DNA from 4 places in the Priestia sp. D51 genome. Region 4 is predicted to be linked to each of the others. Evidence: riboswitches for the same ligand, from Rfam matches in the RefSeq annotation. Region 4 holds a riboswitch; each other region holds the start of a gene.
The links. A riboswitch is a leader RNA that binds a small molecule or an ion and turns the genes downstream of it on or off. The one in region 4 is predicted to bind cobalamin.
Positions count from the first base shown of each region.

Region 1: another riboswitch for cobalamin. It lies ahead of metE (5-methyltetrahydropteroyltriglutamate--homocysteine S-methyltransferase); the one in region 4 lies ahead of ACNHOZ_RS07305 ((2Fe-2S) ferredoxin domain-containing protein).
Region 2: another riboswitch for cobalamin. It lies ahead of ACNHOZ_RS00180 (ribonucleoside-diphosphate reductase subunit alpha); the one in region 4 lies ahead of ACNHOZ_RS07305 ((2Fe-2S) ferredoxin domain-containing protein).
Region 3: another riboswitch for cobalamin. It lies ahead of ACNHOZ_RS24795 (HoxN/HupN/NixA family nickel/cobalt transporter); the one in region 4 lies ahead of ACNHOZ_RS07305 ((2Fe-2S) ferredoxin domain-containing protein).

Region 1 is NZ_JBLTIR010000002.1:958,718-960,904, reverse strand. Features, by position in the region: gene ACNHOZ_RS11915 (hypothetical protein) at 238-489, shown strand; SAM riboswitch class I at 570-680, shown strand; cobalamin riboswitch at 760-948, shown strand; gene metE (5-methyltetrahydropteroyltriglutamate--homocysteine S-methyltransferase) at 1,099-2,187, shown strand, end outside.
Region 2 is NZ_JBLTIR010000001.1:19,480-21,666, forward strand. Features, by position in the region: gene menC (o-succinylbenzoate synthase) at 1-455, shown strand, start outside; cobalamin riboswitch at 733-918, shown strand; gene ACNHOZ_RS00180 (ribonucleoside-diphosphate reductase subunit alpha) at 1,052-2,187, shown strand, end outside.
Region 3 is NZ_JBLTIR010000009.1:93,627-95,813, forward strand. Features, by position in the region: gene ACNHOZ_RS24790 (M20 family metallopeptidase) at 1-110, opposite strand, end outside; gene ACNHOZ_RS24795 (HoxN/HupN/NixA family nickel/cobalt transporter) at 340-1,137, opposite strand; cobalamin riboswitch at 1,271-1,453, opposite strand; gene ACNHOZ_RS24800 (organic hydroperoxide resistance protein) at 1,559-1,978, opposite strand; gene ACNHOZ_RS24805 (undecaprenyl-diphosphatase) at 2,131-2,187, opposite strand, start outside.
Region 4 is NZ_JBLTIR010000002.1:123,148-125,334, reverse strand. Features, by position in the region: gene ACNHOZ_RS07315 (M42 family metallopeptidase) at 1-43, shown strand, start outside; gene ACNHOZ_RS07310 (hypothetical protein) at 396-554, shown strand; cobalamin riboswitch at 701-879, shown strand; cobalamin riboswitch at 998-1,177, shown strand; gene ACNHOZ_RS07305 ((2Fe-2S) ferredoxin domain-containing protein) at 1,279-1,659, shown strand; gene cobJ (precorrin-3B C(17)-methyltransferase) at 1,673-2,187, shown strand, end outside.

The sequences.
Region 1 (2,187 bases), 840 kb from region 4:
CTCAACCTCTTTTGGAAAACCGTACGAAACCTTGTAGCAGAAGGCCCAGTCAAGCGTTATAATAGATAGTGAATGATGATATATTCTCTATATTTGTCATATATTTGTATTACATATGTAATTGAAGAAAAATATTCACTTGATATACTGTTTAATGACTTAACTTTATCTTAACATTCACAGTGAAATGCGTGTTTATAGAGGCTTAAAACATACACAGCAAATGGAGGAGCTATCATGGCAAACGAAAAGATGCAAGAAGGACTCAATCGTTTTATTAAGGAAGATTTAAATGACCTTTTAGGTAGACTGTTCCCCCTAATGGACCGAGAATGTGCGGAAGAAAAGAGAATGCTTATCGAAACGGCGGTAGAGTACATCTATTCTTCAGGGTATCATCAAGGAGCAAAAGACTTGATCGAAACACATCGAAAAGATGATTACAAATTATTAAGGCAAAAATTAGCGTCAACGCCTCCTGAAAACTAATTTTTTTGAAATTTCTTTTGACAACATAAATGTAAGGTGTTAAGATGACTCTACATTCAAAATATTATAAACAATTAAAACTCTTATTGAGAGAGGCGGAGGGACTGGCCCTGTGAAGCCCGGCAACCATTTAACAATCTTGTTAAAAAGGTGCTACATCCTGCAAAGCGTACAGCTTTGAAAAATAAGAGAGGATTTCATAGATACTATGCCTCTCTATTCATAATAGAGAGGCTTTTTATTTTATGTAAAGGTGTTTTGAATGAACAATTTCATAGAAATGCATCAGGTGCTGTGTAACGAATGTACGCAGCTTAAAAGGGAAGACCGGTGAAAAGCCGGCGCGGTCCCGCCACTGTAATGGGGAGCAACTTATTAACCACTGTTTCATGTTGAAATGGGAAGGGATAGGAAGCGATGAACCTAAGTCAGGAGACCTGCCTGTTGTATGCACTTAAGCTCTACGGGATATAGAGAGGAGTGAGGAATACGTGTTGAGAAAAACAGGCTATCTCAACTTTAGTTAAGTATGCGTATCATCTCTCTTTTCATTTCGAAAAGAGAGATTTTTTAGTTTAGCGATAAAAAAATATACAGGGAGTGGAAAAAATGAGCAGTGTAAAAAGTTCAAATGTAGGTTATCCAAGAATTGGTGAAAAACGAGAATGGAAAAAAGCGCTTGAGCAGTTTTGGGCAGGAAAACTAGAGAAAGATATCTTTCTTCAGGAAATTGAAGCTCTTCGTCTAGGACATCTGAAAAAACAGCGTGACGCAGGAATTGAATTAATTCCAGTCGGCGATTTTAGCTTATACGATCACGTGTTAGATACAGCCGCTATGTTTGGTTTGGTGCCAAAGCGCTTTGAATATAGCGGAGGCCCGGTATCGCTTGAAACGTATTTTGACATCGCGCGAGGAACAAAAGGTGCGGTAGCTTCTACGATGACAAAATGGTTTAACACAAATTATCACTACATCGTACCCGAGCTTGAGGAATGTACGCCGGCACTTGTAGAAAATCGCCCGCTTCAATTTTACAAAGAAGCAAAACAAAAGCTGAATATCAAAGGCAAACCCGTTATTTTAGGTCCAGTAACATTTGTGAAGCTGTCAAAAGGATATAAAAAAAGTGAGTTTAAAAAAGTAGTTGAACAATTTGTTCCTCTGTATGCGACTATTTTAGCTGAGCTTCAGGCAGAAGGCGTGGAGTGGGTACAAATAGATGAGCCGGTTTTAGCTACAACGCTATCAAAAGAAGACCTGGCGCTCTATAAAAAAGTCTATGAAGCTTTGAAAAAAGCGGCACCGAATGTAAAAGTCATTTTGCAAACGTATTTTGACAGCGTTGATTACTACAAAGAAGTTGTGTCTCTTCCTGTTGAAGGAATTGGCTTAGACTTTGTACATGACCGAGGAGAAAATCTCACGGCGCTTAATAAATATGGGTTTCCGACTGATAAAGTGCTGGCAGCAGGAGTGATTGACGGACGAAACATTTGGCGTGAAAACTTGGACGAACAGCTTTTAACAATCAGTGAAATTGAAGAAGCTGTATCAAAAGACCGTTTGATTCTGCAGCCTTCATCAAGTTTATTACATGTTCCTGTCACGGTGAAAAGCGAAAAAACCATTGAGCCAATTCTAAAAAACGCGCTGTCTTTTGCAGATGAAAAGCTAAAGGAAATCACGCTTTTAACA
Region 2 (2,187 bases), on a different contig from region 4:
GTTCGGATGATATCCTTGATCATCGATTATTACAAAAGCAAATGAAGACGCCGATTTGCTTAGATGAAAGTATTGTGAGCTATGAAGATGCACGTCATGCAATCGAACAAAAAAGCTGCAAGATTATCAATGTGAAAATCGGTCGAGTTGGCGGAATGTCTGTAGCAAAAAAAATTCATGATTTATGCGCCCTACACGGTGTAAGGCTTTGGGTTGGCGGAATGTTAGAAGCCGGGATTTCACGAGCTCATAATATCGCCCTTGCCACACTGCCTTCTTTCACGATACCAGGTGACATTTCTGCGTCGTCTCGCTATTGGGAAAAAGATATTATTAAGCCCGAAGTAGAGGTAGAAGCCGGAGTAATAAAGGTGAAGGAAAAACCGGGGATCGGATACGATATTGATAAAAAGTTTATCAAAACAATCACAGCATTTGAAAAAGAATACAAATAATTAAAAACCGTTTTTTATGAAAAACGGTTTTTTATTGATGTTGGCAATGTTTAGTAGAAAAATAGGACAAATTTTTTAAAAAGAGCACATTGTTCCATCAAGCGTGTCAAAACATGTTATGATGGAGTAGTTTGATGAAAAAAGTCGAAGGATTTTATCGTAAAAAACAAAATTATTTTTGAAAATAGGTTGATAGTTTTCTAAGTTGTCCTATATAATGTGTTTATAACATAACACAATATGTTGTTTGTTAAACAATAATAAAATACTATATTTTGTGTTTTCCAGTGAAAAAGGTGTCTGATAAAAAGACTTAAAAGGGAATTTGGTGAAAATCCAAAGCTGTCCCCGCAACTGTGAATGCTGATGAAATAAGGAAATCCACTGTGAGTAAACATCATGGGAAGGCCTTAAAGTAAAAAGAAGCATAAGTCAGGAGACCTGCCTTTTTTATGTCGTTTTATCTTCTTCGGGAGGTGAGAGGGTAGAGCGAGGATTGAGAAAAGACTTAGTGTCTTCTTCTATCTTCGTTCTATTCGCTCACCGAGGTACGGTGAGCGATTTTTTATTTTGAAGTGAAGAGAGGAGCCATATTTATGGTGAATACATTAAAGCCTACAATTCTACATGAATTAACTGCATATATTGAACGTTTAAAAAAAGAATTTACGCAGCTTGATTTTTCTTTGTATGAGGAAAAGGTTATTCAAACTGTTACAGTAAAGGAAAATATGACGGACGAAAAGGTTGCAAACGTACTAATTTTGGCAGCCCTAGAGCGTATTTCAATGGAAGAACCAGATTGGACGTACGTGGCGGCAGACGTCTATTTAAACGAACTATATCGAAAAGCAGCGGACAACCGAGGTTATGATAAAAAAGAGAAGTACGGTTCGTTTTATCAGCTTATTCAAGAACTAACAAAAATCGGCATTTATAATAAACAGCTATTAAAAACATATACAGAAGAAGAAATTAATGAAATTGCTTCAGTCATTATTCCTGAACGCGATCGTTTATTTACATACATTGGATTGCTGACATTAGCAGATCGCTATTTAGCGACATCACATGATAAGCGTGTATACGAATTACCGCAAGAACGTTTTCTTATCATTGCTATGACGCTGATGTCTCAAGAAAAGAAAGAAAATCGAACAGCATTAGTAAAAGAAGCGTACTGGGCGCTTTCTAGTCTATATATGACGGTTGCCACACCAACACTCTCAAACGCAGGAAAGAGCTACGGACAGCTATCTAGCTGCTTTATTGATACGATTGATGACAGCTTACGCGGTATTTATGATAGCAATACAGATTTGGCCACGCTTAGTAAAAATGGAGGCGGAATTGGTGTCTACCTCGGTCATATTAGAAGCCGAGGAAGTGATATAAAAGGTTTTAAAGGCGTATCATCAGGAACAATTCCATGGATGAAACAGCTAAATAATACGGCTGTAAGTGTCGATCAGCTAGGTCAACGACAAGGAGCTATTGCCGTATATTTAGACGTTTGGCATAAAGACATTTTTTCATTCTTAGACGCGCGTTTGAACAATGGTGATGAACGCCAGCGCACGCATGATTTATTCACTGGCGTATGTTTGCCAGATTTGTTTATGGAAAAAGTAGAAGCACGTGAAGACTGGCACTTATTCGATCCTCACGAAGTTCGTACGCTGATGGGCTACTCGTTAGAAGATTTTTATGATGAAGAAGAAGGCAGCGGTTC
Region 3 (2,187 bases), on a different contig from region 4:
TTCACAAATCCAACTAAATCTTCAAGCATCTCTTGTTCGTGTTCTTTTAAATAACTAAATACACTTTGTTCTACCATTACCTGACTCAAATCAATTCCTCCTCCAAACAACCCCTGCTGCTCGCATTAAATGCTTTTATTTATCGTACGTATAACTATGTTCTACGTTTCACATAACGACCTTAAATTATCCTTAATTATAATGGTTTTCAGACAATTTTCCATCCTTTAAATATAGATAATACTTTAACTTATTCATAACCGACCGAAAATAGCCATAAACTTCAACAAATTCATACAAAAAAGCTTCAATCTTCAACAGATTAAAGCTTTCGTTTGACTAATTGACATTTATTTTAATATTTTTCCCTTTTGACTTCACACTCACAAAAACAAACATAGACACTAAAAAAATAAACAAAATAACGCCAACCATTTCAAAGTTTACTTCGGCCCACGGGTTAAAGAAAGTGAATGCTAAATAGAGTGACACACCATACGCGAGGACAACAATAACCCAGCCCATCAAGCGGGAAGCAGATCGCCCAAACTTACTCGATTCATTCACCATTTTATGTACAATCAGTGAATCGATTGTATCTGTCAGCATCATACCAAACATAAATACTAGTCCTAATAAAAGCGGCGTATACTTGCCTGCGTTCCCTACAGCTAGAGACCACACGGCCGTTTGACTGACCGTTTCGGCTGCTAAAGCGAACAATGCTCCTACAAGAATAATTAAAAAAGGATTCGTTGTTCCTTTTGCGATTTTCGGAATAAACTTCCCTTTTAACCCGCTCAGCTCAAACTCTTCCTCTTTATTTTTGGTTCGAAGCAAATGATATGTGTTTAATGTCCCGATTAGAAAGAGGGAGATAATGGATACCCAAGATGCAAAATGATCGAAATACGATGGAAACGTAAAATTCTTCATCACCACGCCAAGCACCCCGGCCGTGACGGCCACCATTCCTCCGTGACCTAGTGAAAACAGCGTGCCGACCCACGGGGCAAAACGGCTCCCCATTCGCCAATTATATCGGGTCTGGCCATCAATAAAAGCTAAGTGATCTGCATCCAATCCGTGCCTGATTCCTAATAAAAAGACAAGTAAAAAAACTGATAAACCTTCCATTTCCTACACTCCTTTTTTTAAAATAAAACGTAAAAAAGCCTCAATTCTATAGAAATTGAGGATGTGTCGGCATATGAAAATAAACAGCAATTGCTCACTGCGTACCTTGATACACCGCCTCTTTCCTAGAAGAGTCAAGTGTACAGAATAGGTAGGTCTCCTGGCTTGAGATCATCATTTTCTACCGCCTTCCCCGTTTTGAGTGACGATAAGATAGAAAACTCCCTGCTTACAGTGGCTGGACCGCTCGAGATTTGCACTCGATTCCCTGTTACCTCTTACGCTATGTAAGAGCACCTAAACTGTGCGAATGATTCATTTTCTTCCTCATTATACTAGTACTCCTTACAAATGAATAGAGAAAATTCAAATAAAAAAGCCCTGCTAAGCTTTACATGCTTAGCAGGGCTTTTTAAAGCAATTAAACTACTTCTACCGTTACGTCTACGTTGCCGCTGATTGCTTTTGAATACGGGCAGTATGAGTGGGCTAGGTCTACATATTTTTTAGCTGTTTCTAAATCTAAGCCTTCGATATGAGCTTCAAGCGCTACAGCAATTTTCACTCCTTGATCAGCTTTATCTGGAAGCAGCTGAACCGTAGCTTTTACTTCACTGCTTTTAATTTCTACGTTATGTTTTTTCAACATAAATTCTAACGCGCTGTTGAAACAAGCACTGTATCCAGCTGCAAATAGCTGCTCTGGGTTTGTTGCTGTTGTTGCTTCTCCACCAAGCGCTGGAGGTGTTGCAACGTCTAGATTAAAGATATTATCTAAAGAATGAACTTCTCCTGTTCTTCCACCTGTGTTAACGACTGTCGTTTCATATAAAGCTTTCATGTATAAATCTCTCCTCTTTTTTAGTAATTTTATTAAAATTTTTTATTTATCGTTTCTGTAATTTAATTGTACACAATTTAATTTTAAAAAACAAGTGTTAAATACATTAAAAATTTTCCAATAAAAAAAAGCCGCGTATATGCGACTTTTTCTTAATAATATTGAGACTGTTCGTCATAAGCTGATTTTCGAAAAATAGACAAGTTAGT
Region 4 (2,187 bases):
GCTTCTTTACCACTATGTGCAATCGAACATGGTTCTGCTTTAAGAAAGGAATATTTAATTAGTGTATTTTTATGCAAAACAAAGAGCAGGACGGGACAGTGATGTCTGTACTTTCCTTTCCTAAAAAAGAAGCGGGCTGTCCGGCTTCTTTTTTTAATAAATACTATATATTTTTTTACTGGTGAAGCAACAGTTGGTAAAAAAAGCACCTTTTTTAAAGAGGTATAATACGGCTTAAACCTTTTGTACATTTTGTTCATTTACAGAAGTTAAAATGTTTTTAAATTTTTAAAAGTTTCTTGTGACAAGTTTTGTAGAATGGGTTTTCAAAAGGATATGGTTTCGTCATAATGTGGATATAGCGATCACTACAATAATCGGAGGCGAATCTTTTCATGTGGGTACTGACGGTATATGCTGGAAAAGAAATGAAAATGTTTGAATTTGAAACTGAAACGCAGGCGAGAGAAGCTTTTGCCAAAACAAATGGCTGTAAAGTTCTTTCAGAAGTCGTGTATTATAATGATCCTCATTTAACATTAGTAGCTATATAATGAAAAAACAAGAGCTGACTTTATGCTCTTGTTTTTTTATAGCTTCTTGTATCTTACGAAAAGAATAGAGTTGAAATAAAAAAAAATGTACGCTATGATATGGTAGTTACTTCTATTATTCTGATAGTTTAAAAGGTTCATATATATCAAACAGCAACAGTGAAGATGCCAAGAAGGCTTAATAGGGAAACTGGTGAAAGACCAGTACTGCCCCCGCAACTGTAAGTGTGGACGAACGAGTATAACCACTGTGGAAAAATCACGGGAAGGTTCTCAAGTAGAATGATACACAAGTCAGGAGACCTGTCTTTATTGTGAAGTTTCTATTTCTCCGGGGAGCGGGAAGGGAAACGTTGGCTTAAAGTGGCATTCGTGTACACTTTTATTCTGACGTTTTACCCGCTCGCATATTAGCGAAGCGGGTTTTTCTCGTAGCACAAAACTACATATCGTGCAAAAAAGGTGCGCAATGTTCACATTGCGTTAAATGGGAAGTCTGGTGTGAAGCCAGCGCGGTACCCGCCACTGTGAAGAGGAGCTGATTGCATATGCCACTGTATTCGGGAAGGCGCAATCAAGTGATGAATCGAAGTCAGGAAACCAGCCTTTTTCTAATGCGAAGCTTACCCTACGGGATATAGGTGGAAGTGCAAAAACTTAGTTTGAATTTTTCTGCGCCTCTATCATTGATAGAGGCGTTTTTTTAGTAAAGGAGCGAATAAGTGTGACGACGTGGAACTTAAATGGAACAAAACATCACGTATTGATTTGTAATGGAAGCAGCTGTATGAGAAAAGGTGGAGAAGAAGCCACGCAAGCTATTCGAAATAAAGTGACTGAACTGAATCTAGATGAAGCGGTTCACACAACCCGTACGCGCTGTAACGGAAGATGCAAAGATGCTCCTGTAGCTATCGTGTACCCTTCAGGAGATTGGTACAAGCAGGTCACTGAAAACGTAGCTCATCGAATTGTTGAAGAACATTTAGCAGGAGGCTGCAGTATAAAGGAATCACTTATTTATGAATATGATCAAAACGGTTTTGTTTCTCCGGAAAAGAGTGACTCCATAGAAGGAATTGACAAAGTAAAAAGTAACGCATAAAGGAGGAGCTAGCATGAAAGGTAAACTGTTAGTTATTGGATTCGGCCCAGGAAGCTTTGAACATATTACACAGCGAGCAAGAGAAGCCATTCAAGAAAGTGATATGATCATTGGTTATAAAACCTATGTGGAATTAATTCAGGGACTATTAACGAATCAGCAAATTATTAGTACAGGAATGACCGAAGAAGTAAGCCGTGCACAAGAAGCCGTAAAGCAAGCTGAAGCGGGAAAAACCGTGGCGGTCATTTCAAGCGGAGATGCAGGAGTATACGGAATGGCCGGCCTTGTGTATGAAGTGTTGATTGAAAAAGGATGGAAAAAAGAAACGGGCGTAGAGCTGGAAGTGATTCCTGGCATTTCGGCTATTAATTCATGCGCATCCCTCCTTGGGGCGCCCGTGATGCATGATGCCTGTACGATTAGTTTAAGTGACCACCTTACGCCTTGGGAGTTAATCGAAAAACGAATCGAAGCAGCTGCACAAGCGGATTTTGTAGTAGCTTTTTATAATCCGAAAAGCGGAAG